2 regions of the Pelagibacterium nitratireducens genome follow, and region 1 is predicted to be linked to the other one. Evidence: riboswitches for the same ligand, from Rfam matches in the RefSeq annotation. Region 1 holds a riboswitch; the other holds the start of a gene.
The links. Region 1 has a riboswitch for cobalamin ahead of V6617_RS15965 (LLM class flavin-dependent oxidoreductase). Riboswitches for the same ligand answer to the same signal wherever they lie in the genome.

Region 1 (15,307 bases):
GTAAAAGACGACGATAAATTCGGGTTCACGCTCTGCAATCTGCTCCCAGCTCACCTGCCCATAGCGGTTGGCCACATCGGCGAAGATGTTTTCACCGCCCGCGGCTGCGACCGCTTGAGACAGGAGCGTATGCCCAAGGACAGCGTTGGGTGTGGTGTCACCGCCATTGTAGATAAAGACCGATATCGGTTCGACGCCTTCAAGGTCTCGGGTGACGGCATCGAGGCGGCCTGAAAGCTCTTCAATCAGCGCCGCGCCACGATCGGGAACGCCGAAGATGGATGCGACGGACCCGATTTCCGCGAACAGCTCGGCAAAGCCGAACGGGCCGAGATTGCAGCCTTCCGTATTGAGCCGGGTTTTCATGCCCAGATCGTGCAGTTGGTCCCGCGTGTGACGCGATTCGCTGAAGCCATCGGGATAGCCGGCATAGACGAAATCGGCTTCGGCTTCGATCAGCTCCTCGGTGGTGGCCACCAGCGGTGCGATGATCGGCACCTCGGCATAGGCGTCCGCGTAGTCCGGGCTGATCGTAAGGTTGGCCATGTAGGAGGTGCCGGCCATCCGGTCCTTAAGGCCCAGCGCGAGCATCAGTTCGGTCGCGTTGTTGGACAGCGTAACGGCGCGTTCGGGCGCGGCCTCGTATGTCGTGGTCACGCCACAGTTTTCATCGGTGTAGGGAAAGCCGGCCTGCTGGGCGATTGCCGGAGCAGCGACAAGCAACGAAAGGGCCAGGGCGCTGGCGATGCCGGCGCGGTGGTGGGCGTGAAGCTTGATCATCAATGAACCTCGGTTGGTATGGTGATGGAAGGAGAAAGGGTCTGGAGCGCCCCGAGCGCTTCCTGTCCGAACAGGGTTGCCATCGCGTCGGCTTCCGGCTCTGGAACTTCGCCGTTGCAATTGAAGATCAGTCGTATGCTTTCGATGCCGGTCTGGTCGCGTAGGGACGCCAATTGCTCGACGCAGTCATCGGGGCTGCCAGCGACCATCTGCTGGCTGAGGAAAAAATCGCGATCGATCGGTTTGATCATATCGAGTGGCCGGTTCTGCGCGATGGCGTAGCGCTTCCGCCGCTCGTACAGCCGCGGGAGCAGGGCATCCACGGCCGCAAGGGCCTCCGCGCGCGTGGGGGCGACGGTCAAATAGCGGGAAATCGAGAAGTTGGCCGGATAGCGTCCGGATCGGTTGCCGGTAATCGCGTCATAGACCGAGAGCTGTCGCTGCTCGGGGGGTTCGAGACTGAGAAGAAGCGGGAGGTGTTGAGCGACGGCAAATCCGATGGTTTCTGCAGTTGAGCCGGCTGCATAGACGGGAATTTCGGCGCCCTCGGGAAGAAGCGGGCCGACCGGAACCGATGACCCCGGCCATGCCCCATCCTCGGGAATGAGTGTTGGTCGAACCCATGCCGATTTCATCAGCGCCAAGGATTGCTCGAACCTGTCGCGGGTGGCCCCGGACGCAATACCCAGTGCGTCCAGCGTCGATGGATGCGTGCCGCGCCCGATGCCAAGGTCGAACCGCCCAGCGCTTTGCCAATGGAGCTGCGCAATTTGTTCGGCAAGAAGCCAGGGATGGTAAAGCGGCAGGACGACAATGGATGTGCCGACCCGAATGCGTTTCGTCCGTGCAAAGATTGCCGCGGCGAGAAGCAGCGTGGAGGGATAGGGGTCGGGCGGCTGCTGGAAATGGAATTCGTTGAACCAGATGCCATCGTAGCCCAATCGATCCATTCTCGCGCAGAAATCGAGAACGGCGTGGTGCTCAAGGGTCTTTGAGCCGCGCGTGAAGCCGGCGATGTCAATTCTCATGGCTGCGCGCCCCCTTCATCTGTGTGTGATGGTCCAAGACAACGGTCTGGCTGCCGGCGCGACGATTGCATGCTGAAACCGGCAAGGCCTGCACGTTCGGCGCGTGGCAGCACAAAAACTTGCAAATTCCATGCAAGTTTTTGTGGCCAGCTTCGCGGGCACGGTTTCCCGCTCTCATTGATGTCGGACCACCGACCCGGGCATGCTGGTGATAATGCAATCCCGGCTGAAGCGCGTCTGCAAAGCAGCGCGCGCCGACGAACCGATTTCAATGTCTGAGAAGAGTATGGCGCCTGCACGGACCCGGCCTCGGTAAGACGGGTGCATCAACGCAATCTAAAGCATGCAGCTGTGGTTTGCTCATTTTCTGCCCCTGCCGGAACACCTCGTCCGGCTTCATGGTATGGTGCCTGGGCAGGTCTCCTGGCTCACGGCTCTGGCGCGTTCGCGGCCTTCCCGGATAAATCCAGTGGCATCATTGCGAAACGCTCGCCGCTTACAGTTGCGAGGGCAGCCACGGCGTTGGCCCCTGATGGGTAATCCGCACCGTGTTCCCTTTTAATCCGCGCACATGGCGGAACCTAAGCGTACCGCTTTTTGCACAACGGGCCAGGTGACGCAAGACGCGTATCCTAGGCCACACAAATGAAAGGCGCCGGGCAAAAGCCCGACGCCTTTCAGCAGCTTAAGAGCAGATCATTGAGCCGACGCGCCGCCGGCCAATTCGGTAGCGATATCGATCATCACCTGGGCCGAGTCCGCATTGTTGGTTTCGGCCATGGCGAAGTGACCCGTACCCGGCGCGCCCAGATCGCCGAAGCTCACCAGTGATGCATCGATCCCGGCCTGCTGCATGGCGGTGAGATGGCAGGGCTGGCCCTCCGCAAGGAAGCTTTCCGGTGCACCGATAAGAACCACCGGAATGTCGGCCAGGTTCGTGAGCGTGCTCACCGCATCCTCGGGCTGTACGTCACAACCTTCAGCGTTCTGCACCGGCTCGAAGCCTTCAGGGAGCGCGGGATCGAAGGTCAGTCCTTCGGCGATGCTGAGCATGTTTGATCCGCTGGCTTCGAACGCGATGATGCCTGCAACGTTTTCCGGCTGCATATCGGCTGCCCAGTAGCCACTGACGCCACCCGCCGAATGCAGGACCAGTACGGCAGGTCCGACGCGCTCGAGCAGTTCGGCAATATCGTTGGCGGCCACTTCATTTCCGGCATAGGGCGTGGTGGACGAGGCGACGATCCAGTTGAGGATGCTTTCGCTTTCAGGGCTTACTTCACCTTCGGGCCAGTTGCTGGCCGCCGCCAGGCGCGCGATCAGGGCGCTTGGCACGCTGGTCAGGCTGCCGTCGCCATAGTCGGGGGAGGCCGGCGACCGCCCGTATCCGGGACGATCGACGATATAGAGATCGAAGCCGGCATTGAGGAAATAGTCGCGCCAACCGTCACGACCATCCGGGGTGTAGTACCAATCGGAAGCCTGACCGCCACCGCCATGTACCAGGATAAGCGGAAGGTCGTGCTGAGGCTCTTCGGGCAAGTAGAATTCGACGTGCATCTGGTTCTTTACGAACACATTGCCGTCGGCGTCAGGCTCGGAATATTCGGCGCCGACATAGAAATTACCCATGTCGCGCAGATGAATGGGTCCGGCTTCTCCGCCGGTCACGGCGCTGTCCTGGGCAAAGGCGCCGCTGGCGGTGGTCGCCATCAAGGCGCTGGCCAAGAGGGCGGTGAATTTGCGGGTCATATGTTTCTCCTCCACAGATACGCGATCCAACTCGCTCCCTCGCCGCGTCGGGAAAAGGCGGGAAAGTCCGAAGTCGCCGGCAAATCCAATCGCAGTGGTGAACTTATTGCCTGCATGATCCGCCCATCCTCCTGCACAATGTTGCTCGTTAAGCACCGGGTGAGCCTTTCCTTTAAAAAAAAGCCGCACCCCTGAGGGCGCGGCACAGTTAAAGCCTTGAACGGCTCGGGAAGACTAGTTGGCAGTGCTGTCGCGCGAGGCAAAGCGCTCGATCTCCTTGCCGATCTCGAAGATGTATTCGGCCGGGAACCAGCCCTCATCGATCAGGCGGTTCGTCTGGGCAACCAGCTGTTCGGCATAATCGGCGGTTGTGGGATACATCTGGGCAATCTGATCGTCGGGCAGCGCGATCGCGGTACCCATCAGGCCGCAAACGAAATTGCCCTCATTTGGGGTCGAGAATGTTTCCCAGGCAACATCAACCTGCGGACTGCGCATGCCGCCAGCGGCGTTGCCGTGTTCATCGAGCACGATGGTGGCGTTTTCTGCATCGCCTTCGAACTCGATTCGGTCGGCCATTGGCGGCCCCTGGCCCTCTGTAAGCCAGTTATACATATAGTCCATGCCCATGAAGACCATGGCATTGAACATGAAGTTATCGATGGGCAGGGTGCATTCGTTCCAGCCGGCCTCATACATCTCCCGCGATTCCAGATGCGGCATGCCGGCGACCTGGTAGAGGCGGTAATCCTCGGAATCTGCTGGAAAGGTTCGTGTGCCGTCATCCCATTCGGTCTGGGTGGCAAGGATGATGACGGGGACGTCGTAAATCGTATCGAGTGCGTCCTGGGACGGACCATTGGTATCCCAGACATACATGGCGTCGATCAGGCTTGATCCATCATCCATCCGGTAGGCCGAATTGCCGTTTTCCTGTTCCATGAAATTCATGGCGGTACGTGAGGTGGCCGAAGCGCCGCTGATTACCATATGCTCGACATTCCACTCCGCTCCAAGTGGGCTGGCGGTCTGCATGAGATAGGCGACCTGTGCAATGATTTCGTTCTGAGCTGGGTCGGCCTGACCTTCTTCGGTGACAGCACCTTCGATGGCCAGATCCGCATAGCGCTCCGCGTTGTAGGCTTGCAGACTGCCGACCAGGCCGGGGGTGTTCACCACCTCGATATAGGCATGTCCGTTCATCATGCCGCCGATCCGGGTAGCCATCCACATCTGCGCCGATTGGGCGGGATGCAGGGTCTCGATGGACGCGTATCCCGAGAAATCGTCTATATCGGCGGGGCGGCGGAACACAATGCGCGTCGTGTAGGGTTCGCCATTGGCCTGGCCCGAGATAAAGAACTCGTCTTCGACATAATCATGGAAGGCCGGTTCACCATAAGCAGGCCACTCCTGCGGAGTCTCCTGGCCCAAAGTCGGACCGCGGCGGCTCGGGTGCTGCATGTCTGTTTCATCCGCCGACACAGGACCTTCGACGTCCGGAAGGGCTGGAACAGATTGGGCCAGAACCGCTGATGCCGCCATCGTCAGGGCAAGTGTGGCAATGGAACTCATCGCGGCTGACTTGAGCGCAAATCGGCCAAAAGGCTCGCGGGAATACAATTTGGTCATGATCTTCCTCCCAAAGATTGACGCTCAAAGGATAAAAAGTTTCGCTATACGAAAAAATATCCGTTAAGCGAAAATAAGTTAGAGGCGACCGCAACCTGCTGTCAAGCAGCCAGCGAAACTCTCACGTTATGCATGGAGCTGGCGGCGACCTTTGGCCTTCCCGATGAGATCGGCCATTGCATGCCTCAGAAGGCCATGTCGGGGTAAGCGCATGTGGCGCGATGCGAACAAGATGGTCGCGCAGAACGTTCACAGGATAGAGTTGGAAACACGGAAGGCGGATGAACCATGGCAAATACGCGCATCGATACCGGACAATCGCTCCTGACCGTGATTGTTGTCGTGACCGTCGAGCCGGACCAGCAGGAGGCTTTTCTGAAACGGCTCGAAGAGATGGTCGCGACATTCACCCGTCATCAGCCTGGCTTTGTCTCCAGCGCTATCCATGCTTCCGAAGATGGAGGCATGGTCGTCAACTATTCCCAATGGTCCGACAGGTCCGCTTTCGAAGCTTTTCGCGATCACCCGAACGCGGAATGGCACATTGGAGCGCTTGATGATGTCTGCCAGAGCATGGACGCGCGCGTTATGCCCCCTCACTTCGTTTATTCCCAATAGGTTCTCTTTTTAGGCCCGCTAGGTGTCGACTTGCGCCCGCCGATAGGCGGCGGGAGTAGTGCCGCTCAGGCGACGGAAATGGCGCGTGAGATGTTCCTGACTTGCGAACCCGCATTCAAGTGCGACGTGGGCGATGGGTAACCTCGTTGCTGTCAGCAGCAATTGGGCCCTTTCGACACGCAGACCCAGCAAGTAGCGGTGGGGTGAAGCCTTGAGGTGCGTTTTAAACAGGCGCCCCAGATGCGAGGCGCTACACCGCACATGCCCACCCACCTCGCTCAGGGTGATTGAGCGGTCGAGATTGCCGATCATATATTCGACGGCGCGGGTGACCATTGTGCTTGAGGTCTTGTGGGGATTTGAAAGAAGACGGTGCTTATTGTCGTCCTGTTCCGCATGGGCGCAGGTCAGATGGCTCAGTATTGTGCTCGCCAGACTGTCGAGCAAATTGGAACTGACCCCCATGGGGATATCGACGACGTCGCGCGCCATATTCAGCAGGCCATCGAGCACCTCGTCCGAAGCGAGCATCAGCGGCCGGCTCAGATCAGGCCTACGGTCACGTGAGCCTGTCACCGCCACGCCCTGGGGCAGGGCAAGCGCCGCGTAAAGATTGAGACCACCTTGTTCCACTCGTAGCCTGAAGGCACTGTGAGGTGGAATGACCAGCACGCCACCCTCCGCGAGTGTTCGGGAATAGGCCCTGTCGGAATAATAAACATCGGCTGAAATCTCGCCGCCCACATGGCGAATGATCACGAGATCCGACGTCGCACTGAATGAAGCTGAAAATGGACCTTCGCGGCGCATCTCCACGCTCATGCTGCGGCGTTCGCTGGAAATCGGCGGTGAGCCTGTGAGCGACGTGCGGGGTTGTTCCAACCGCGCAATATGCATCTGCATCTATCGTCTCCATTGCATCCGGATTGTGGCCCGGCAGATATCGGGAACCCACGGAAGGAACATATGCTTCGCGCGGGTTCCCGGGTCCTTGAGGGGCCTGGGATTTCCCGGGCCCACCCTTGAGGCATCAGAAGCCGAAAAGGGCTTCGCTTTCGGGCCGCTCCATGCCCTCCTCGTGGAAACGCTCCCACATCTGGGCCCAGGGACGTCCGAACCAGTCGGGAACCAGATAGTCGATTACCTGGCCTGGTGAGACCGGTTGGGCGCGCCCGTCGACCGGATAGATGGTCGGATTGCACTCGACGAAGATGTAGGGATCGCGTTCATCGAATTCGCCGAGGCGCTCAAGTACACGCACCATGCGGATTGGCTCGACCAGTGCTTCGGGATCATAAATGATCGCCTCGTGCCGCAGTCCGACCAAATTACCCTGGTCGTCGGTTTCGGGAGAATAGATTTCAACCGTCTGCATCTGGTTGGAATGCTCGAAGCCGCCATGGGTCATCCAGCCTTGGATGTTGGAGGTCCAGGTAATCAGATTGTCCCCGTGCCAGACGCCGATGGTTTCCCCATACCAGCGCGGGACGGCCTCACCGAGACGCGGCACGCTGCCTTCTTCGATGGTGAAGTCTTCATCGATGTGGATCTGTGTGAGGAAGTTGTCGGCAACGCCGGTGAGAATCTGAATGATATCCTCGTTCATCAGCACCTGATGGTCGCGGACAGAATGCTCGTGCCAACGGCGCAGGAAGCCCTCAGGCCAGCAATATTGGCTGGGCCACATGGCAGCGTTGGTGTTGGCATGATGATAAGCCTCCTGAACGAAACGCTTCTGGTATTCGGGGGTGAGCAGCGACACGATCGTTGTGGCCTGAATGATGCGGCCCCAGAACCAGTTCTCGCTCGAGTCGGTATAAACCCCGTTCCAGTCGGGCAAATCGTCCATGGGGCGCTTGAGAGTTGCTCCGGCGTTCTCGGCTTCTGCGAGGAGAGCCTCGTAGTGCTCCTGCGCGGTCGCGAACGGGTAGGGGCTGACGATGTCCGCGCGCGGATAATCGGCATCGCAGAAGCCCCAGGCGCCGGATTCGGGTGGATTGTCACCGATTATGGCGTTGCCGTAGGCCCCCCACTGGCTTTCCAGTCCCATGGGACTGTTGCAGCGGAAGTAGCGTGGATCTGACCACAATTCGGCGTCCTGATAAAAATCGTCGGATGTGAAAATGTCGCGCTCGAGCTGTTCGACCCCGTCTGGAACCTCACCATTTTGAGCGGCGATGGCTTCTCCTCCAAAAGCCCCGCCGCTTCCCGCGCCGACGGCCTGATGGCCTTCCTGGTCGGCCATTGGCCAGCCGAAGCCGGCGCTCTCATGTTCGTCCTGTGCAATGGCCGGTTGAACCAGCACCAGGCTGATAACGGCCAAGGACGTGAAAGCCAGATGACCTGGCAATCTCAAAGTCATATTGGTCTCCTCCCAAAGCGAAATATTCGCTGTACGAAAAAAAATCCGTACAGCGAATATTGTTGGCGAACCCGCCAGCCTTGTCAAGCCGAGAGGGAAGCGGGGGAATGAAGCGGTGATCTAGCCGTGCAAGCGCTGGGCGATGTCGGCCAGATGGCGGCCCTGCCACGCGGCGCCGTCGAGTTCCTGCTCACTGGGCATGCGCGAGCCGTCCGAGAGCGTGACTGTGGTCATTCCGTAGGGCGAGCCGCCGCGGACCACGTCTACACCCATCTGGTCCTGATAGGCGTAGCCGAGTGGCACAATGATGATGCCGTGATGCTGCAATGCGGCCTGGGTGCTCAGGATGGCCTGTTCCTGTCCGCCGTGCTGTGCGGCGGTTGAGGACATCACTGTCGCCACCTTGTTGACCAGCGCCCCCTGGGCCCATAGCGGTCCGGTCTGATCGAGAAAGTTTTTCATCTGGGAAGCCATCATGCCGAACCGGGTCGAGATGCCGAAGATGAAGCCATCATACTCGGCCAGTTCGGCCGGGCTGGCAAAGGGCGCGTCCTGTTCCAGCTTGTAATAAGCGCTTCGAGCCACCTCTTCCGGAACCAGTTCGGGCACACGTTTGATGGTCACATCCGCACCTGTCTGGCGCGCTCCATCGGCCGCCGCCTGGGCCATTGTCTCCATGTGACCGAAGCTCGAATAGTAAAGTATCAATATTTTTGCCATGAAAACCTCCGCTAGGCGAAAAATAGTTCGCAATGCGAAGGTTCGACAGTTCGACTTCGGAAGTCAAGACCGGTGCCAGTCCCAAAAAGTGGCGCGGAGGACGACAACAGCTCTATCCGTCCCGATTGGTTCTGATTGCGCCCTAACGTCCGGCGGGAGTGAGGGCGGTTTTGACCAGAACCGGGTATTGAGACAGCTTTGCCGTAATGTTTCGCGAGGCTTGAAGCAGCAGGGAAAGGCGCTCTTCGATAAGGGCTTCTGCCGAAAGACGCCCGCTGTACCCCGAGGTGTTGATCGCTGCCACTGCGCGGCCCTCACTGTCGAATACCGGAACCGCGATCGAGGCAATGCCATAATCGAGTTCGTCTATGCCAAGAGCGTAGCCCAGGCGCTTGGCTTCCTTGAGAACCTGCAGCATCTCGGTCTGATCGGTCACAGTTCGATCGGTCATCGCCTTGAAGGGCGCCGTTGCAAGAAAGCGGTTCTGTGTCGTCGAATCGGCGTGAGCCAGCAACACTTTTCCCAATGAGGTTGCGTGAGCCGGATAGCGCGCGCCGATCGCTGCGATGGGGCGCACGGCGCTTTGGCGCGAAGTGTGGGCGAGGTAGAGCACCATGTTCTCGTCCAGGATCGCCACCGACGAAGCGTCCCCGAACACATCGACAAGCTGGCGCAGCTCGGGAAGCAGGAATTCGTCGATCTGGCTCGAGCGCATATAGGACGAACTCAGCGTCAAGACTCGCGCACCGAGCGTGAACTTCCGGCCGTGCTGGCGCACATAACCCAGGATCGAAAGCGTGTAGAGGCATCGCCGTGCTGTGGCGGGAGACAGCCCGGTCCGCGCGGCGACTTGCGACAATGTCATCTCGACATTCTGGCTGTCAAAGCACTCCAGAACGGCAAAGCCTCTGGCAATGGCCGAGTTAAATTCTTTCTCATCGATAACCTTGCCATCCAGAACACTTGACATGGTGCCTCCTTTCCATAAAATATTCGCTGTACGGATATGAATTCGCTCAGCGAAAAAAGTCAACCGCTAAAAGCGAACCGTAGCCGGGAGGAGAATCTATCAATGGACAGCGCCCACAGCGCAAGAGGAACTGCGCCGACACCGATGCCTGCCGTGATGGCTGGCTACGGTTTGGCCGAATATGGTGCGTCGTGGTCCGATAGTGACCGCGTCCTTGTAACCGTTCATGGACGCGATCGGACGAGCGATGAATTGCCCATCGGCTTTGTCTCCCATCCCGTCTCCCGTGTCACGCGCATCCTGGCCCCCCATGCGAACAGCAAGAGTTGGTACGATAGTCGTTACGACGCTCCGCGGGCCGAAAATGCCGATCAGGTGAATGTGGGGCTTGGAAAAATCGCGGCCGCGTTTGCGCTGGCTGGCGAAAAGGGCATCCCTACATCGAAAATTGTCCTCGCTGGCTTTTCCCAGGGCGGATGCATGGTGGCCGAATACCTCTTGAGCGGAGCGCAACGCCCGGCAGCCGCTGCGATCTTTACCGGCAGCGTACTCGACATTGCCCATCCTCGCCAGCCAACTGCGGGACTCGCCGGCATGCCGGTCGTGCTTTCGGGCGGCGATGCCGACCCTTGGTTGCCGGCGGCCGATCTCAGAGCCACTGGCACGCTGCTCGAGGCACTGGGGGCCGATGTTCGATTTCAAATATTTCCCGATGGCGACCACGTGGTCCGCAGCCAGGAAATGTCGCTTCTAGGCGAACTCGTTCAAGGAGTTGGACCTAGGACATAACCCTGCGAGTGCCCAACAGGCATGCGCAGCATCAAGGACCAGACAAGGAGGATTTAGAGTGTCTCAGCGTCCCAATACCAACAAGCCGGCCAAAGGCCTGGACGGCAATCACCACATCACCGGCATCACGGCCGACGTGCAGGCCAATGTGGATTTCTGGAGCCGCATTATGGGTCTGCGGTTCATCAAGAAGACCCTCAACTTTGAAACGACCTTCCGCTATCACACCTATTACAGCGACGCGGACGGCACCCGTGGCAGCGTTGTCACCTTCCTCGAATTCAACGATGCTCCCAAGGCCACTCCGGGCAAGGGCAACCACGCGGCGGCCATTCTGCGCGTGCGCAGCCACGAGGCTCTCGACTACTGGATGGATCGTCTCACAAACGAGCAGATCTATTCCGAACTGATGCGACTCGATCCCACCCAACCGCGCCGCCTGGTATTCCAGGATTTTGAGGGCCATACAGTTGAATTGATGGCAACCGACGCCAAGGACAAGCCGCTGGCCTTCCCGGCTCAGGACATCCCCGAGGCTTACAGGGTTACGGGCATCGAGGGCATCCGGTCCTACACCACACTCGACGAGCTTCAGCCCTATGCCGAACACATGGGCTTCGTGCGCAACGACGCCATGCAGCGCTATGAGCTCAACGGCGACACCAAGAGCGCGCGCTGGTACACGGCGCCCGCACCTGAAGGAGCGTTCCAGGAGATCGGCGTGGGCCTGTGGCACCATCTGGCTCTGGATGCCGACGAGGATCTTTCAGGCTGGCGCGACTATTCGCATTCCGGCCCGATCCCGACCACGCCGGTCTACGACCACCACGTGTTCGACAGTTGCTATACCCAGACGCCGGGCGGGATCATCGAATTGTGCAGCGCGGGCCCGGGCTTCCTGGTGGATCAGAGCGCCAGTGAACTCGGCGAGCGCTTGGCGCTTTCAAAACGTGTGGAACCGCTTCGCGCGCGACTCGAGCGTGAACTGACGCCGATAACCAATCCGCGCCGTCCGGACGGCAGCCTCAAGAGTGAGCCGGCCACGGCGGGCGAGAAATCCAAGGGCGGCAAGGAAAAAGTGGCGGGCTAGCGCGCCATGCCTCGCCGCTATAGCGGCGAGGCGACCGGCTTTTTGGAGACACATTCCGGGCATGGCCGGCATCGACCCGATCGGTTTGTGCAGGAACGCGATGGTTTAATGCAGTTATTAGATGGGAGGGCTCGCCGGAAGGGGCGGGTACAAGGGAGACAATCATGAACAAGCTCATTTTGCCGCGCGGCATCAATCGCCGCCGGTTCCTCAAGGGTGCAGCTGGAGCCGGTACCGCTATCGCCGCGACCAGCCTGTTCACACCCGCTATCCGGGCACAGGCGCCCACCATCCGGATCGGCTATGTAACGCCGCAGTCGGGTGGTCTGGCCGGTTTTGCCGAAGCCGATCAGATGATGATCGAAATGTTCCAGCAAGCGGTTGCTGGCGGCCTTGCGATTGGCGGCACCACCTACAATGTTGAAGTTGTTGTCCGCGACAGCCAGTCCAACCCAAACCGCGCCGGCGAAGTCGCTCAGGAATTGATCGTCTCCGAAGGCGTCGACCTGATGCTGACCGCCTCGACCCCTGACACGACCAATCCGGTTTCGACTGTCTGCGAGCTCGAACAGATGCCCTGCATCTCGACCATGGCGCCGTGGGATGCATGGTTTATGGGCCGTCAGGCAAACCCTGCAAGCCCCGAGGGGTTCTTTTACACCTATCACTTCTTCCCCGGTTCGGCCGATTGGTTCACGACCTATACCAACATGTGGGCCCAGCTCGACGGGCTCAACCAGAATGTCGGCGGCCTTTGGCCCAACGATCCGGACGGAAACGCCTTCTCCGATCCCAATACCGGCTTCCCGCCATTCCTCGCCAATCTGGGCTATGACGTTACCGATCCAGGGCGCTATGCCAATCTGTCGGACGATTTCTCGGCCCAGATCGCCCAGTTCCAGCAGAACGATTGCGATATCGTGACCGGGCTGATGATCCCGCCCGATTTCACGACCTACTGGACACAGTCTCTCCAGCAGGGCTATCGCCCGCCGGTCTGCACAATGGGCCGTTGCATTCTGTTCCCGTCCGCCGTCGAAGCCTTGGGCGATCAGGGGCATAACCTCTCGACCGAAGTGTGGTGGTCGCCGAGCCATCCCTATAGCTCGTCGATGAACGGCATGAGCGCAGCCGAACTGGCTCAGGCCTTCACCGAACAGACCGGCCGCCAGTGGACCCAGCCGATCGGCTTTACCCACGCTCTGTTCGAGGTCGCCCTGGACGTGCTCAGCCGCAGCGCCGACCCCAAGGATCTCGACGCCAATACGGACGCGATCGCTGCAACCAACCTCGAGACCATCGTCGGTCAGGTCGCCTTCGGTCGTGACAACGTGCCGGGCTTTGCCAGTGCCAATGTGTCCACCACCAAATTGGTTGGTGGTCAGTGGCGTCTCGCCGATGAGGGCTATGATCTGGTGATTGTCGACAATCAGACAGCGCCGGAAATCGAAGTGGCAGGCGAGATGGAAGCCATCGCCTAGCAAAAGCCGCCCGGTCTCGGGCCAGGCGCGCTTTTGGCCGCCGCACCAGCTCATGGAACAATGGGCCGGCGCGGCGGCATTTTTGTGTTTGGTGATCGTCTCAACCAGGGGCAGTCAGTCGAACCGCCGACATACCGTCTCCACCGTCTGCGTTTGCCGCAATCGAGTGCTCCGTGCTCTCCAATGCTGGTGTTTGAAAAATTGAGCATTCGCAAAGGCCTCGTGTCCTTGACATCACGGCGCGGACTCAACAGAATGCGATATGCGAAAAAAAATTCGCTGAACGAAATAGTTAAAGGGTGGAGGCGGGTGGCCGCTGCAACACGGGCACTTTGCATCTGGCACGAGGCGCTGTCGTCGTGAGAGGAGAGGAACCGAACGGGGTTGACCTTCCATCGGGCGGACCTTGCCACTTGTGCCTGTCCTGCTTCCATTCTTTGCGTTACCAGAAGGCAATAGGTCCAGCATGAAGATCGGTCCAAACTCGACACGGCAAACAAGCATTTCCACCGCAACACCGGATCAGATCGTCATTCGCGGCAAGGACCTGTGCACCGATTTGATCGGCAAGGTCTCGTTTACACAGCATACTTGGCTGCTGGTCACAGGCAGCATGCCCTCCGACGCGCAGACAAGGGCGCTTGATGCCGCGCTGGTGGCGATCGCCGAACACGGCCTGGTGCCTTCGGTTCAGGCTGCACGCATCACCTATGCAGCCGCACCCGAAGCGGTGCAGGGCGCCGTTGCGGCCGGGATTCTTGGCTGCGGGTCGGTAATTTTGGGAGCCGCCGAAGCGGCCGGCGCATTCTTGCAGCAATGCATCGATGCGGGCGGAGACCGTCGGTCGGCCATCGAAAAGGTCGTGTCGGACCTGCGTAGCCAAAAGAAGGCCATTCCGGGCTACGGCCACCCCTATCACAAGGCTCACGATCCGAGGACGGGACGGTTGATCGAAGTCGCGCGGGAACTGGGCGTTTTTGGTGAGCACCTTGAAACCGCGCTGCTCGCCGAAAAGGTGATTCCTGAAATCACTGGTCGTGCTTTGGTGCTCAATGTCTCGGGTGCCATCCCTTCGCTGCTGCTCGATGCCGGCTATCCGCTGCTTGGTATGAAGGGCGTTCCGATCCTGGCGCGAACGGCGAGCCTGATCGCTCACATCCTCGAAGAGCGCAGCAATCCCATTGGCTTTGCCCTGACCGAAGCCGGGTCCGAGGTCATTTCCTACTCCGGCGAGGTGCCCGAAGGCTTCGTTGCGCAAGGGGCCGGGGAGTGAACGCCATGGATATGCCGCTTAAAAACATCAAGGTCCTTGAACAGGGCACGTTTATCACCGGTCCTTGCGCAGGCATGATGCTGGCCGACCTTGGGGCCGATGTCATCAAGGTTGAATCGCCCGATAGTGGGGACCCTTACCGCACCTATCAGGAAGGCAATTACTCGCCTCACTTCCAGGCCTATAACCGCAACAAGCGTTCGATTGCCCTGAACCTCAAATCCGAGGCAGATAAGAAAATATTCGACGAACTGGTGGCCGAGGCCGACGTCTTTATCCAGAATTTCCGCCCCGGTGCCGCCGAAAGAATGGGCGCAGGTTATGAGCGGCTGTCCGAGATCAACCCCAAGCTGATCTATTGTTCGATTTCGGGCTTTGGCAAGGACGGCCCTTACCGGGATCGCCCGAGCTATGACTCCGTTGCCCAGGCGTTGAGTGGATTTCTTGGCATCGTCACCGATCGCGAGCACCCGCGCTTTCTCGGGCCGGCCCTCGCCGATTCGATCACTGGTATCTACGCGGCCTACGGTGCCCTTGGCGCATTGGTCAGCCGCGGGATGGATGGAAAGGGCCGTCTGGTCGAAGTCTCAATGCTTGAGGCCATGACCCATTTTGCGATCGAGCCTTTCACGGCATTGTTCGCACTGGGAACAGCACCTGTGGGAATGGACCGGCCCCGCCTGGCGCAGGCCCATATTCTCAAGACCCGCGACGACAAGCTGGTGGCCATCCACCTTTCGAGCCCCGAAAAGTTCTGGGACCAGCTCACCGATGCGTTTGATGCTCCCTATTTGCGGGAAGACCCACGCTTT
Region 2 (15,307 bases), 140 kb from region 1:
GCATCGCCCGCGGCATCATTCCCCCCAACCAGCGCGAATCCATGGCGATCTTCGTTTTGATCTTTTCCATCGGACTGTCCGACTGGGCCCAGTTCGCCAGAACGGTGCGCGGTTCGACAATGGTCGAGCGGCAAAAGGATTATGTTTCGGCTGCCCGCATCATCGGGGTCAAACCGGTCTTCATCCTCATCCGTCACATCCTGCCCAATGTGCTCGGCCCGGTTCTGGTCATCGGCACCATCGGGCTGGCCCTGGCGATCATCGCCGAAGCAACGCTCTCTTTCCTCGGCGTCGGCGTTCCACCCACCCAGCCCTCGCTGGGCACCCTGATCCGCATCGGCCAGCAGTTCCTCTTCTCGGGCGAATGGTGGATCCTGTTTTTCCCTGCCATCACGCTCGTGCTCCTCGCCCTGTCGGTCAACCTTCTGGGTGACTGGCTGCGTGACGCCCTCAATCCAAGGCTGCGCTGATGAGCCAACCTGTTCTTTCCGTCAAAGACCTTTCCGTCGTCTTCCATCTGCGGCGCGGCGATTTCACCGCCGTCAAATCCATCTCGTTCGACATCATGCCTGGCGAAGTCCTCGGCGTGGTGGGGGAATCGGGCGCCGGCAAATCCATGACCGGCACCGCCATCATGGGCCTGATCGATCCGCCGGGCGAAATTTCCTCGACATCGATTACGCTCAGCGGTGACCGCATCGACGGGCTCGACGAGGAAAGCCTGCGCAAGATCCGCGGCCGCCGCATCGGCATGGTCATGCAGGACCCGCTGACCTCATTGAACCCGCTCTTTACTGTGGGCGAGCAGCTGATCGAAACCATCCGCCGCCATCTCCCGCTCAGCCAGGATGAGGCCCGCGCCCGCGCCATCGCGCTGCTGGCCGATGCCGGCATCCCCGATCCGCAAAACCGCATCGATTCCTACCCGCACCAATTCTCGGGCGGCATGCGCCAGCGCGTGGTGATCTCGCTTGCGCTGGCCGCCGAGCCTGAACTGGTCATCGCCGACGAGCCCACCTCGGCGCTCGACGTTTCGGTCCAGGCCCAGATCATCAAGGTCTTAAAACGCCTGTGCGCTGAGCGCGGCGTTGCCGTCATGCTCATCACCCACGATATGGGCGTCATCGCCGAAGCCGCCGACCGCATGGTCGTCATGAACAAGGGCGAAATCGTCGAAACCGGCTCGGTGGGCGACATCATCAACCGCCCCAAAATGGACTATACGATCAAGCTGATCGAAGCCATTCCCTCGATCACCGCCCAGAACCCGCGCTATGCGGCGGCCGTCGCCAAGGGCCACAGCTTTGCCTCGGAAAAGACCGACGAACCCCTCGTCGTCGTCGACAATCTCACCAAGCAGTTCGATCTTTCCGGCTCGTTCCTGTCGCGGATCACCGGCCGCAACCGCAAGATCGTCCAAGCGGTCAATGGCGTGTCCTTTTCCATCCAGCGCGGCCAGACCTATGGGCTGGTCGGGGAATCGGGATCGGGAAAATCCACCTGCGCCCGCATGATGGTCGGTCTTCTGCCGCCCACATCGGGCACCGTAAGCCTCGAAGGCACCGACATCTGGTCCAAGGGCGCCGAAAAAAAGCGCCGCTCGAAAATCCAGATGATCTTTCAGGATCCCTATGCCAGCCTCAATCCGCGCTGGCGGGTGGGCGAAATCATCGCCGAGCCCATGCGGGCGCTGGGCATCGCGCGCAAACCCGGCGAAATCGCCGAGCGCGTCGCCGACCTGCTCGAACGCGTGCGGCTTGACCCGGTCTCCATGCGCAAATACCCCCACGAGTTCTCCGGCGGCCAGCGCCAGCGCATCGCCATTGCCCGCGCGCTTTCCAGCCAACCCGAATTCATCATCTGCGATGAACCCACCTCCGCGCTCGACGTCTCCGTTCAGGCCCAGGTGCTCGAGTTGATGAGCCGGCTGCAGGAAGAGTTCGGCCTCACCTATCTGCTCATCAGCCACAACCTCGCCGTCGTGCGCCAGATGGCCGATGAAGTCGGCGTCCTCCACAACGGCAATCTCGTCGAAACCGGCCCCGTCGAACAAATCTTCGGGGCCCCCCAGGCCGACTACACCCGCATGCTGCTCGACGCGGTCCCGGACATTTCCAAGGTGGCCTGACACCCGGCGTTCCGGCCGTAGCGCCTGCCGCGCCACCCCCTCCCATCCTCCTCCGTCATGAGGGAGGGTGTTGCATTGGGGATTTGGAACCGCTTGCACGCCGTCTTGGCGGTCCCTTCCCGTAATGGTGGGGGCCGGTGCGATTGGCACCAACGCCGCACCATCTCTGGAAGCACCCTATGCTGCGCTAATTATGGGCACGCCTGGACGAGCCCTTGGCGAGGACCCCGGCGAACGTTTTCGCCGCCCGGCCGGAGGGGCAGCATTTTTCACAGCGCGGTTTTAGCGCGTCATGAAAAATGCGGTGCGCCCCGTGAGGCAAAACTAAGCCGCCGCACACACCCGGCACTCCCCGCGAATCTCCATCGTCGTGCGCTTGACCACGAACCCCTCCCGGTCCGCCCAGCCGGTCAGTCTTTCGCGCACCACATCGTCGGAAAACTCGCTCACCTGCCCGCATTTCTCGCAGATCGCAAAGGCGATCAACCCGGAATCATGGCAATGGGGCTGTGCGCAGGCAACGAACGCGTTCATCGATTCCAGCCTGTGCGCCAGTCCCATGTCGAGCAGTTTTTCGAGCGCCCGATAGACCTGCAGCGGCGCCCGCAAGCCGTCATCGCGCAACTGGTCGAGGATCGCATAAGCGCTCATCGGCGATTCGGCCTTTTCCAGCCGGTCGAGCACCAGCGACTGGTTGCGGGTGAGATCGGAATGCGCACTCATGTCTCAGGCGGCTCCCTTGTTGCCCAGCGGAACGATGGAGGTAATAGCAAAAACGCAAAGCGCCGCAACCACGATCGAGGGTCCCGATGGCGTATCGAAAGTAAGCGAGGCCCACAAGCCCGCAAGCACGGCGGCGATCCCGCCCAGCCCGGCATAGATCGCCATCTGCTCGGGCGTATTGGCCAGCCGCCGCGCTGCGGTCGCGGGAATGATCAGCATGGCGGTGATCAGCAGCACGCCCAGGATTTTCATCGATATCGCGATCAGCCCGGCCAGCAGCACCATGAAGATCAGCCGCGTGCGCTCGGGGCTCAGCCCCTCGGCCTGGGCGATGTCCTCTGACACCGTCCCCGCCAGCATCGGCCGCCACAGCCACGCCAGAACCCCCAGAACGACGATCCCGCCGCCATAGATCACAAAAAGATCGCTCACCGACACCGCAAGAATGTCGCCAAACAGCAACCCCATCAGATCGATCCTCACATTGGGCATCAGCGACACCAGCACCAGTCCCAGCGCCAGCGCCGAATGGCTCAAAAGCCCCAAAAGCGAATCCGCCGACAGCGTGCCCCGGCGCTGCAAAAACGCCAGGATCAGCGCCACCATAACGGCAATGGCGAACACCCCCACCACCGGCGAAAACGAAAAGAACAGGGCCAGAGCGACACCAAGTATTGCCGAATGGGCCATCGTATCCCCGAAATAGGCCATCCGCCGCCAGACGATGAAACTGCCCAACGGCCCCGTCACCGCCGCCAGCCCCACCCCGGCGATCAAAGCGCGCGTGAAAAAGCTCTCAAGCATGCTTGTGCCCCTCGCCCTCGTGCTCATGCTCATGCTCGCAATGAGGCCCGTGCGCGTGATGGTCGAAATGCAAATGCCCCGCAGCGTCGCGCACTGACCCGTCCGGCAGATGGGAATGGTCGTGCTCATGGCGATAGAACGCCAGCGTTTCGGCCGCCCGCGGCCCGAACAGCGCCGCATATTCCCCGCTCGCCGCCACGCTGTCGGGCGTGCCCTGGCAGCACACATGGCCATTGAGGCAGATCACCGTATCGGTGCGCGCCATCACCACATGCAGATCGTGCGAAATCAGAACCACCCCGCATCCGGTCTCGTCGCGGATCCGCCCGATCAGATCGTAAAGCGCCACCTCGCCGGAAAAATCGACCCCCTGCACGGGTTCGTCGAGCACCAAGAGGTCGGGCCGCCCGATCACCGCGCGGGCGATGAGCGCGCGCTGAAATTCCCCGCCCGAAAGCGAATGCACCTGCGCCCGGGCCAGATGGGAAATCCCCACCATCTCAAGCGTTGCCGCGACCTCGGCCTTGGTCCGCCGTCCCGTCAGCCCCATCAACCGTTCCACCGTCATGGGCAGCGAGCGGTCCATGGCGATTTTTTGCGGCACATAGCCGATGGCAAGGTTTTTCGCCCGCCAGACGCTGCCCTCATCGGGCTTGATGATGCCCAGAGCGGTCTTGACCGTTGTCGATTTGCCCGATCCGTTCGGCCCGATCAGCGTCACGATTTCCCCGCGCGCGATGGCCATATCCACCCCGCGCACCAGCCAGCGCCCGTCGCGCTTCACCCCGACGCCTTTAACCCTGACGATATCGTCGCGCTCGGGTGCGCTGAAATTTTTCATGCCCGATCCTGCCAGATGTGCATTGACTCAAGTCGCAATGTTATAGCATTACATTGGTTGTGTAATATCATAACATAGTCGCACGGAGCCCTTCCGACAATGCCCAATAAAGCCTTTGCTCTTCTCGCACCCGCTGCCCTTGCGCTGTTCGCCGCCACCCCCGCGCTCGCCGCGCCCAATGTGGTCGCCACCATAAAGCCGCTGCATTCGCTGGTCGCAGGCGTGATGGAGGGCGTGGGCACGCCCGAGTTGCTCATTGAAGGCGCGGCAAGCCCGCACGGCTTTTCCCTGCGCCCCTCCGATGCCGGCAAGCTCGAAAGCGCCGATCTGGTCTTCTGGATCGGCGAGGATCTCGAAACCTTCCTCGACGGTCCCCTTGAAACCATCTCGGCCAACGCCACGAAAATCGAGATGATGGATGTCGAGGGCATGAATATCCTCGAGTTGCGTGAAGGGGGCCTCTTCGAAGCCCACGGCCATGGTGATGAGGGCCATGAAGCGCACGACGATCATGACCATGAGCACGACGAACACGCTCATGAGGACGATCACGCGGATAACCACGATCACGCAGACGATCATGACCACGCTCACGAGCATGGCGATGCCCATATCTGGCTCGACCCGCAAAACGCCCGTCTCATGGTCGCCGCCATCGCCGACGCCCTGATCGCCGCCGACCCTGAAAATGCGCAAACCTACAACGCCAATGGCCAGGCCCTCGCTGCCCGCCTCGATGCGCTGCAGGCCGAAATCGATGCCCGCCTCGCACCCGCCCGCGGCACGCCCTTCTTTGTCTTCCACGACGCCTATCACGCCTTCGAAGAAAGTTTTGACATCGAGGCAACGGGCTCGTTCACCGTCAATCCCGAGATCGCGCCGGGGGCAGGGCGGCTGACCGAAATCCGTGCAATTGTCGAACAGCAAGGCGCCGCCTGCCTTTTCGCCGAACCCCAGTTCTCCCCCCAGGTCATCGAGACCATCGCGGATGGCACCGGCGCCCGCATCGGCACCCTCGATCCCCTGGGCGCCGCCATCGCCGACGGCCCAGAACTGTACTTCACCTTGATGAACACCATGGCTGACAGCCTTCTCGATTGCCTCGCCGACTGAGCCGGTTTGCCTGCCGGACCCGGTTGCCGGGCATAGGGGCGGGGCGCCGTGTGGCACCCGCCCCACCCCGAAATTGCCGCCATCCCCGATTGTGATGGTTCAAAAAGGCAGAACGACCCAGACCGTCACCCCCTTTCGTCGTCCTCGGTCTCGCCCCGAGGACCCGTACCGCACCCAAACCCCGACGTCCGCTATTCCCCAATTCCACCCCACAATCGCAAACCTTTCATTTGCAGTGTTATGTTATAACATAAAGGATAAATTGCCGTGAAACCGAACCCCCCTCTCTTCCGCGCCCTCCTTCTGGCCGGCATCGCACTCCCCGGCATCGCGCATGCCGACGAGGTCTCCGTCTGGCGCGCCTTCGTAGCCGATCAGGCCCAGGGCACCGTCAACGTCATCGACCTTCAAGCCGGCGAAATCGCCGACACCTTCGCCCTCAACGGTCCCGCCAGCCTCTATGTCACCTCCAGCGGCGAGCGCGTCTTTGCCGTTCAGGGCGGTGCCAACATCGTCCAGGCCATCGATACCGGCATCGCCATCGACGATCACGGCGACCATGGCGACATCGACATCACCGACCCCGCTCTGCTCGATGCGGCAATCGAGGGCGAATATCCCGTCCACTTCGTCGAACATCACGGCCAGATCGCCCTGTTCTTCGACGATGAAGGCGTTGCCAAGATCATCGATGAATCCGATTTCGGAACGAACGAACCGCGCCTCGTGGAGTCCGGCGCCCCTCATCACGGCGTCGCCGCTGCCTATGGCGGTTATGTCCTCGTCACCGAACCGCACCCCCAAGATCCCTCGAACCTTCCCGTTGGCATCAACATCCTCGATGCCAACGACCAGCAATTGGGTGATACCCATGCCTGCCCCGGCCTTCACGGCGAGGCCAGTTCCGGCAATCTGCTCGCCATCGCCTGCGATACCGGCCTTCTTCTGGTCACCGACAGCGCCGACGGTCCTCAGATCACCCATCTGCCCTATGACGAGGCGCTGCCCGAAGGCAAAAGCTCCACTCTGCTCGGCGGCGTCGGCATCCAGTATTTCCTCGGCAATTACGGCGCCGACCGCGTCGTGCTGATCGATCCCCATCAGGAAACCTTCCGCCTCGTCGATCTGCCCACCCGCCGCGTGCATTTCGCCGTCGATTCCGTCCGGCCGCAATTCGCCTACATCTTCACCGAGGGCGGCAATCTGCACCGCCTCAACACCCTCTCGGGCGAGATAAGCGCAACCCTGGCGCTCACCGAACCCTATTCCATGGACGGCCACTGGTCCGACCCGCGCCCCCGCATCGCGGTCGCTGGCGATGAGATCCTCGTGACCGATCCCAACGCTTCGCAGATCCACCGGATCGATGCGAACGCCTTCGAGCTTGCCGGAACCATCCCCGTCGATGGCCTCCCCATGGGCATCGTCGTCGCCGGCGGCTCTGGCGCCGTGCACTGACAATAAAAGGACCGCCTTTCGGGGCGGTCCCCCCGCGATCACGCAGGGCTCTATCGAATCGGCCCCTTGAAGATGAAGAACGCCCCCAGCGCGATAAACGCAAAACCGACCAGATGGTTGAGCGTGAATTTCTCCCCGAGATAGAAAATCGCAAACAGCGCGAACACCGATAGCGAGATCACTTCCTGTATCGTCTTGAGCTCGGCCGCGGAATAGGTGCCATACCCGATCCGGTTGGCGGGCACTGCCAGCCAGTATTCGAAAAACGCAATCCCCCAGCTCACCAGCACCACGACCCACAGCGCCGCGCCGGGAAATTTCAGATGCCCGTACCAGGCGAACGTCATAAAGACGTTCGAGGCAATCAACAAAAGGATCGGGGCGGCAAGGGATAGGAGCGAGGGCGCTGCGGCAAGGGCGGTCATGGCTGAGGTCTCGGACGCCGCCACGATTGGCGGACCGAAATCGAAAGCGCGCTTCGCGTACCAAAATCAAGTGCAATCTTCTGTAACGATCACAGCTCACGACGAACCCCGTCAGCCGCCGGTGTTCAGATGCACCGCCCGCAACGCGTCCATCTGTGCCTCCACGGCCCCCGGCCCGGCGCGATCGCGTGCCTCGCCCGTTGCCGCGAGCGCAGGATCGACCGGCATATGGTTGCGGCTCCAGCGGCTGATCTGTGCGATCACCGGCAGCAATTCAATGCCTTTTTCCGTCAGCGAATAGATGGCCTTGAGCCGGTGGCTGGGATCGTCCGCCCTTGTGATAATGCCGATGCGCGTCAGCATGGCCAGCCGGTCCGCCAGAATGTTGGTGGAGATGCCCTCGTCCGAGCCCAGGAACTCGCGGAAATGCCGTTTGCCCGCAAACATCATGTCGCGGATGATCAAAAGGGTCCATTTGTCCCCGAACACTTCAAGACCGAGATTGATCGGACAGCCGGAACGAAAAACTGATGAGTCCATGGGTTGACTCTAGGTTCAATGATTGCAAAAAACAAGTGATTGCATTTTGCAATCGTAAGGAGGAGGCGATGACGACTTTTGTCGTAGTGCACGGCGCCTGGACAGGCGCATGGGGTTGGGACCGTGTGGCAAAGCGGCTGCGCGCGGCGGGCCATGACGTTTACGTGCCCACGCTGAGCGGGCTGGGCGAACGCTCGCACCTGGCCCTGCTGCCCATCACCCTGAGCACCCATATCGACGACATCGTCAACGAGATGATCTGGCACGAGCTGACCGATGTGGTTCTGGTTGCCCATTCCTATGGCGGGTTCGTCGCAACGGGTGTGGCCGAGCGTGCGCTCGAGCGCATCGCCGCGATTGTCTATCTCGACGCCTTCATCCCTGAAGATGGCCAGTCCTTCGAAGACATCATGGGCGAAAAACTGACCGGCCCCGTCGTGCCGGTGCCCGAAATCGGCGATGGCGAATACGCCACAAAGGCCGAAACCGACCGGGTCGCCGCGCTGGCCACGCCACAGCCCACCGGCACCTTCACCGAACGCCTCACGCTCACCGGCGCCTATCTCAAGATCGCCCGCAAGAGTTTCATCCTCGCCACCGGCTGGGACGGTTTTGGCTCTGTAGCCGCCCCGCTCCGCGACGATCCCGCCTGGAGCGTCCACGAACTGCCCTGCGGTCACGACGTCCCGCTGCTCATGCCCGATGAACTGGCAGACCTGCTGGAAAGGGCCTGACGTGCCCGCCCTGGCTCAGACCTCGCCCCTTATCGCCGGCCGCACCTTTTCCGCATAGAACGCCTTGAGCTTTTCATGCACGGACTGCGGAAGTTCGGGCAGATCGCCCGCCTCGGCATTGACCCCGATCTGGTCGGGCCGCGAAACCCCCGCGATGATCGTGGAGACCGCCTTGTGGTCCAAAATCCAGCGCAGCGCGAAAAGGCTCATCCGCTGGCCCTCGGGCACATAGCCGCGCAATTCGTCGGCCAGCTCCACCCCGACCTCGAACGGAATGCCGCCAAACGTCTCGCCCACTGAAAACGCCTGCCCATCCCGATTGTAGCTGCGGTGGTCGGTGGGGGAAAATTCGGTGTCGCGCGTATATTTGCCCGACAGCAGCCCCGAGGCCAGCGGCAGGCGCACGATCACCCCGACGTCGCGCTCCATGGCTTTATCGAGCAGGCTTTCGGTCGCGTCCTGGCGGAAGATGTTGAAAATGATCTGCAGCGTCGCGAGCCCTTCGTGCTCGAGACAGATTTCCGCTTCGGCGATCGTTTCCACGCTTGCGCCCCAGTTCTTGATCAGCCCCTCGGCCTTGATCTCGTCCATCCAGCCAAAGATTTCGCCCGCTTCGAGCACTGCGCGCGGCACGCAATGGAGCTGGGCGAGATCGATGCTCTCCACACACAGCCGCCGCGCCGACTCTTCGAGACTCTCGCGCACCCCGCCCTTTGTGTATTTGTCGGGATAGAGCGCCGCCGCCCGGCCCACCTTGGTGGCCACCACCAGCCCGTCGGGCTTGCCATAGAACGTGCCGATCCGGTGCTCGGACAGCCCGTTGCCGTAAACATCGGCCGTATCCCAGAAATTGACCCCCAGCCGCGCCGCATTGGCCAGGATGGTTGAGGCGTCCATATCCTCGATCGGGCCGAAATCGCCGCCCAGTTGCCAGGTGCCCAATCCGATTTCGGAAACCAGAAAGTCGGTTTTGCCCAATCGCCGCGTTTTCATCTTTGTCCTGCCTCTCGGGTTGTCCGGTTCTCTTTGGTGATAAGCGAGCATGCCATCCGATGCAATTGACGAGAGGTCATTGCGCGTGGCACATCTAGAACCGTGTTGGTTCCCCTTTCGTTGCAAGAGTCGAAACGGGAAGCAAAAGGGAACACGGTGCGGACGACCCAAAAAGGGGCCAATGCCGTGGCTGCCCCCGCAACTGTAAGTCGCGATGGATTTCGGAATTATCCACTGGCCCAAAGGCCGGGAAGGCATCCGGGAACCGATAAAGCGATCAGCCAGGAGACCTGCCAGCACACAGGCCCGGCCCCATGAGGGGGCCGGCATATCGCGTTCGCACACGGAGGGTGTTGCCATGACGACTGCAACTGTTTCGGCGGCTGGTCCGCTATCTGTTTCCCAAAGACTGCTCCTTGGAGCCCTGTTTCTCGTCCTCGGCGCGGTGTTCGTCGCGGGCACGGGCTTTGCCGGCGATTATCGTGCCCATAACGGGGCCCACGATACCCGCCATTCCATGGGCTTTCCCTGCCATTAAGGCAGGATCGGGGATTCAATCACATGTTTAGAAATCTGTTCTTCGCGGCGCTCATCGCCGCGTTGTGTGCCGGCTTGGCCACATCCATCATCCAGCATTTCCGGCTGATCCCCCTGATCGTCGCCGCCGAAAGCTATGAGGGCGAAGCCCCCCACGATCACGGCGAACAAACCGTCGCGCCCCACTCTCACGACGAAGGCGAATGGATGCCCGCCGACGGGTTCGAGCGCACCGCTTTCACAGTGGCCGCCAATCTGCTCATGGCCGCCGGCTTTGCCTTCGTCATCACGGCGATTTCGCTCATCTTCAACCTGCCCGTAACCCCACAGACGGGGCTGGCTTGGGGGATCGGCGGGTTCATCGCCTTTTCCCTCGCGCCCGCCCTTGGCCTGCCGCCGGGCCTGCCCGGCATGCCGGTCGCCGAAACCGGCGCGCGGCAGATCTGGTGGGTTTTTGCCGCCGTCTCCACGGCGCTCGGCCTGCTGGCGATTGCCAAATGGCGCACATGGTGGGCCCTCGCTTTGGCCGCCATCCTCATCGTTCTGCCGCACGCCGCCGGCGCCCCCCGGCCCCCGCTCGAGGAGACCGGCGTTCCCGCCGGCCTCGCCGCGTCCTTTGCGTCCGCCGTTCTCGCCAACGGGCTCGTCTTCTGGGTGGTGCTCGGTGTCAGCTATGGTGTTCTCACGTCACGTTTTTCACGGAGGGTCTCATGACCTCGAAAATCCCCACAACCGTCATCACGGGCTTTCTCGGCGCCGGCAAGACAACGCTGGTCCGCCATCTTCTCGCCCACGCCAAAGGCAAGCGCATAGCGCTCATCATCAACGAGTTCGGCGATATCGGTGTCGACAAGGACGTCCTGGCCGGGTGCGGTGATGAAACCTGCCGCGAGGAGGATATGATCGAGCTTGCCAATGGCTGCATCTGCTGCACCGTTGCCGATGATTTCATCCCCACGATGAAACAGATCCTCGCGCGCCCCGACCGCCCCGATCACATCGTCATCGAAACCTCCGGCCTGGCGCTCCCCCAGCCCCTGATCCGCGCCTTCAACTGGCCTGAGATCAAGGCCGAGGTCACCATCGATGGCGTCGTCACCGTCGCCGATGCCGCCGCCCTCGCCGAAGGCCGCTTCGCCGCCAATGAAGAGGCCGTCGACGCCCAGCGCCGGCTCGACGAAATGCTCGATCACGAAACCCCGCTCGGCGAACTCTTCGAAGACCAGATGGTCGCCGCCGACATGATCGTTCTCAACAAGACCGATTTGGTCGATCCCGCCGCCCTCCAAGCGGTGGAGTCAGAACTCAAAAAACATATGCGCAAGGGCACCCAGATCGTGCGCGCCGCCAACGGCCACGTCGATACAATCGCGCTTCTCGGTCTTGGCATGTCCACCGAGGACAATCTGGCAGGCCGCGAAAGCCATCACGAGCTTGAGCATGACGGCGAAGGCCATGAGCACGACGATTTCGATTCGTTCTCGCTCACCATCCCGTCCGGCCCCGGCCGCGATCAGCTCCTCACCGCCATCGCCGATACCATCGCCACCCATGACGTTTTGCGATTGAAAGGCTTCGCCGCCATCCCCGGCGCCCGCGCCCGCCTCGCCATCCAGGCCGTCGGCCCCCGCGTCAACGCCTATTTCGACCGCGACTGGCAAGAGGGCGAAGCGCGCGAAACCCGCCTCGTCGTCATCGGCGAAAGCCCCCTGGCCCGCGACGCCATCGAGGCGAGCCTGAAAAAGATTGCCGAGGCGGCATAGCGTCATGCTGATCTTGCCGGACTTGAAAAGCCCATCGACCCGTCGCGCCTCACGGAGATCGGCGGCGATCGGCTTTTTAGGCCCAATTGTCGGATCGCTTACCGTCTTTGCCAGCGTGATGCTCGCCGAGCGCATATGGCTCTCGAGCGATTTCACAACCAGTTTCTGGTCGGATCTAGGATTTTTTCTGTTCTTCGGCTGGTTTGTCGGCTTCTTGCCGGCGCTGGTTTCGGCATACGTGTGGTTCAGCGTTGGATGCCGCTTGAGCCACCCACTCGCGCGTACGATCGCCGCCCTCATAATCGGTGGCATTTCCGGTGCGGTCTTGATTTGGCCAATGCTGCTTCTTTTCGGCCACAGCTTCGCGCCCTTCAGTGCGTTTTCGTTTCTGGGTGGTGTCGGTGGAGCGGTCGCCCTTGCCGCCACTGCGCTGCCCTGGAGCGACCACTGATGCATCTGCTTGCCGCCCAGGCCGGCGCCCTCCAGCAGGAGGGCGAGGCCATCGATCTTGCCCAGACCCCGGGCGATTTTGCCTTTGCCTCCTCAGCCGATAGCGAACTGGCCATGCTGGCCGCCGCCGCCGATAGGGCTGGCGCGGACGGCTTGCGGCTGGCCAACCTCATGCGGCTGACTCACAATTTCTCGGTCGACCTCTGGTGCCAGGATACCCTCGCCCACACCAAACTGATTGTCATCCGCCTGATCGGCGGTTCGGCCTATTGGCCCTATGGCTGCGATGAAATCGAAATGCTGGCCCGGCAAAAATCCATTCCCCTGGCTTTCCTGCCCGGCGACGCCACCCCCGACCCGATCCTATTGGCCCGCTCGACCATTGCGGACGCCGATTGGCATGCCCTGCACAAACTGTTTCTGACCGGCGGTCCCGACAATGCGGACGCGATCCTATCGGCCTTCCGCGCCCTCGCTGCGGGCGAACCCATCCCCGCCGCGCCCCACCCTTTTCCCGCCTTTGGCTTCTGGGATCGCCAACGCGGCATCGTCAGCGCGCCAGCGCGCGGTGTCTGTCCCGAACCAATCGACACACCGCATAAAAAGCCGGCCCATGTGCCCATCCTCTTTTACCGCGCCGTGCTCGAAGGATCGGGCACAGCGACCCTCGAAGCGCTGACAAGCGGGCTGGAGCGTCAGGGTCTGGCACCAGTGCCCATCGTTATCTCTTCGCTGAAATCGCCCGACTGCGCCGCGTTCGTGCGCCAGGCTTTGGGGGACATCGAGCCCGCCGCGATTCTCAACCTCACCGGCTTCGCCCTGGGCATCAACGACCTCACGCCCGAGAAAAACCCCTTCGCGCTGACCGACGCGCCCGTCATCCAGCTCGTCCAGGGCTCGCGCCCGCCCATCATGTGGGAAGCCGATCCGCGCGGTTTGACCTCCAAGGATCTCGCCATGCAGGTGGTCCTGCCCGAAATCGATGGCCGCGTCGGCGCGCTGATCGTCGGCCACAAGGCCGAAGCGGTCTGGCACGAGCGCACCCAATGCCCGCTCACCGCCTTCACTCCCGAACCCGACGGCATCGCCCGCGCCACCGACCTCGCCCAGAACTACGCCCGCCTGCGCGCCAAATCCCCCGCCGAGCGCAAGATCGCCCTCGTCCTCGCCAACTATCCCCTAAAGGACGGCCGCCTCGCCAACGGCGTCGGCTATGACGCCCCCCAATCGAGCGTCGAGATTCTCAAAACCCTCGCTGAAACGGGCTATGATATTTCGCCTGTTCCGCCATCGGGCACCGCCCTTGTCGAGTACCTCCAGACCGGCCCCACCAATGCCCGTCCGCACAACGGCACTTCCGACGCCATCCTGCCGGTTAAAACCTACAAGGCCTGGCTCGAAACCCTCCACCCCTGCATCCGCGAGGATGTCCCCGCCCGCTGGGGCGCCCCCGAGGCCGACCCTTTCGTGCGCGGCAACGCCTTCCATCTGCCGATAAAAATCTTCGGCAACATCGCCATCCTGCTCCAGCCGGCCCGCGCCTACGATGTGGCTGAGGAAATCAGCTTCCACGATCCCAATCTCGTGCCGCCTCACGCCTATATCGCCTCCTATCTCTGGCTGCGCCACGCCTTTGGCATCGACGCGCTGATCCACAATGGCAAGCACGGCAATCTCGAATGGCTGCCCGGCAAGGCCAATGCCCTCGACAGTGAATCCTACCCTTCGGTTCTCTGGGGCCAGCTCCCCCATTTCTATCCCTTCATCGTCAATGATCCGGGCGAGGGCACCCAGGCCAAGCGCCGCACCGGCGCCACCATCATCGACCATCTGGTACCGCCTTTGACACGCGCCGAAACCTATGGGCCCCTGAAAGACCTCGAAGCCCTGCTCGATGAATACTACGCCGCGCTCGGCATGGACCAGCGCCGGCTTGAAAGCCTCAAACGCAAGATCCTCGATTTCACCCGCGATGCGCGGCTCGATCTCGATCTGCGCCTGCCCGAGGATGAAACCGAAGCCCTCAACCAGATCGACAATTTCCTGTGTGAACTCAAAGAGGCCCAGATCCGCGACGGCCTGCACATCTTCGGTCAATCGCCCACTGGCACATTCGAGCGCGACCTTTTGGTCGCCTTCGCCCGCGTCCCGCGCGGGCAAGGGCAGGGGGGCGATGCTTCATTGATCCGCGCCCTGGCCGACGATCTCAAACTCGGCATCGATCCCCTCTCGCTCGATCTTGCCGCCCCCTGGACCGGCCCAAAACCCGAGGCGCTCGATACGCCCGGTGTCTGGCGCTCCAACGGCGATACCATCGATCGCCTCGAAGCCCTGGCCGCCGATCTCGTCACCGGCCGCGCCCCCGATCCGGCTTGGACCGCCACAACCGCCGTCCTCGACACCATCCAAACCACCATCCGCCCGCGCTTGGCCGCGTCCGGCCCCAACGAGATCAAATCGCTCCTCGATGGCCTTGCGGGAAAATTCGTTGCCCCCGGCCCTTCGGGTGCCCCCACAAGGGGCCGGGTCGATACGCTCCCCACCGGGCGCAATTTCTATTCAGTCGATAACCGCGCCATCCCCACCCAGACCGCATGGGCTCTGGGCAGCAAGGCCGCCGAAAATCTCCTCAAACGCCACTATCAGGATCACGGCCTCTGGCTCACCTCGCTCGCCATGAGTGTCTGGGGCACCGCAAACATGCGCACCGGCGGCGACGACATCGCCCAGGCGCTGGCGCTCATCGGCGCCAAACCGGTCTGGCAGGGCGCCTCGCTCACCGTTTCGGGATACGAGAT

Region 2: it holds a riboswitch for cobalamin, as region 1 does, so the genes downstream of both, V6617_RS16600 (CbtB domain-containing protein) here and V6617_RS15965 (LLM class flavin-dependent oxidoreductase) in region 1, are expected to answer to the same signal.

Annotation. Positions count from the first base shown of each region.
Region 1 covers NZ_CP146275.1:3,237,327-3,252,633, reverse strand. The annotation lists gene V6617_RS15970 (ABC transporter substrate-binding protein) at 1-780, opposite strand, end outside; gene V6617_RS15965 (LLM class flavin-dependent oxidoreductase) at 780-1,808, opposite strand; cobalamin riboswitch at 2,205-2,408, opposite strand; gene V6617_RS15960 (alpha/beta fold hydrolase) at 2,505-3,560, opposite strand; gene V6617_RS15955 (alpha/beta hydrolase domain-containing protein) at 3,795-5,192, opposite strand; gene V6617_RS15950 (antibiotic biosynthesis monooxygenase family protein) at 5,481-5,810, shown strand; gene V6617_RS15945 (helix-turn-helix domain-containing protein) at 5,829-6,713, opposite strand; gene V6617_RS15940 (hypothetical protein) at 6,841-8,172, opposite strand; gene wrbA (NAD(P)H:quinone oxidoreductase) at 8,293-8,892, opposite strand; gene V6617_RS15930 (IclR family transcriptional regulator) at 9,035-9,862, opposite strand; gene V6617_RS15925 (alpha/beta hydrolase) at 9,965-10,651, shown strand; gene V6617_RS15920 (VOC family protein) at 10,710-11,741, shown strand; gene V6617_RS15915 (ABC transporter substrate-binding protein) at 11,906-13,222, shown strand; gene V6617_RS15910 (citryl-CoA lyase) at 13,689-14,495, shown strand; gene V6617_RS15905 (CoA transferase) at 14,501-15,307, shown strand, end outside.
Region 2 covers NZ_CP146275.1:3,378,229-3,393,535, reverse strand. The annotation lists gene V6617_RS16655 (ABC transporter permease) at 1-470, shown strand, start outside; gene V6617_RS16650 (ABC transporter ATP-binding protein) at 470-2,128, shown strand; gene V6617_RS16645 (Fur family transcriptional regulator) at 2,453-2,851, opposite strand; gene V6617_RS16640 (iron chelate uptake ABC transporter family permease subunit) at 2,855-3,688, opposite strand; gene V6617_RS16635 (metal ABC transporter ATP-binding protein) at 3,648-4,496, opposite strand; gene znuA (zinc ABC transporter substrate-binding protein ZnuA) at 4,596-5,609, shown strand; gene aztD (zinc metallochaperone AztD) at 5,877-7,067, shown strand; gene V6617_RS16620 (DMT family protein) at 7,118-7,492, opposite strand; gene V6617_RS16615 (helix-turn-helix domain-containing protein) at 7,604-8,032, opposite strand; gene V6617_RS16610 (alpha/beta hydrolase) at 8,101-8,766, shown strand; gene V6617_RS16605 (aldo/keto reductase) at 8,782-9,759, opposite strand; cobalamin riboswitch at 9,849-10,071, shown strand; gene V6617_RS16600 (CbtB domain-containing protein) at 10,118-10,297, shown strand; gene V6617_RS16595 (CbtA family protein) at 10,321-11,010, shown strand; gene cobW (cobalamin biosynthesis protein CobW) at 11,007-12,059, shown strand; gene V6617_RS16585 (hypothetical protein) at 12,064-12,510, shown strand; gene cobN (cobaltochelatase subunit CobN) at 12,510-15,307, shown strand, end outside.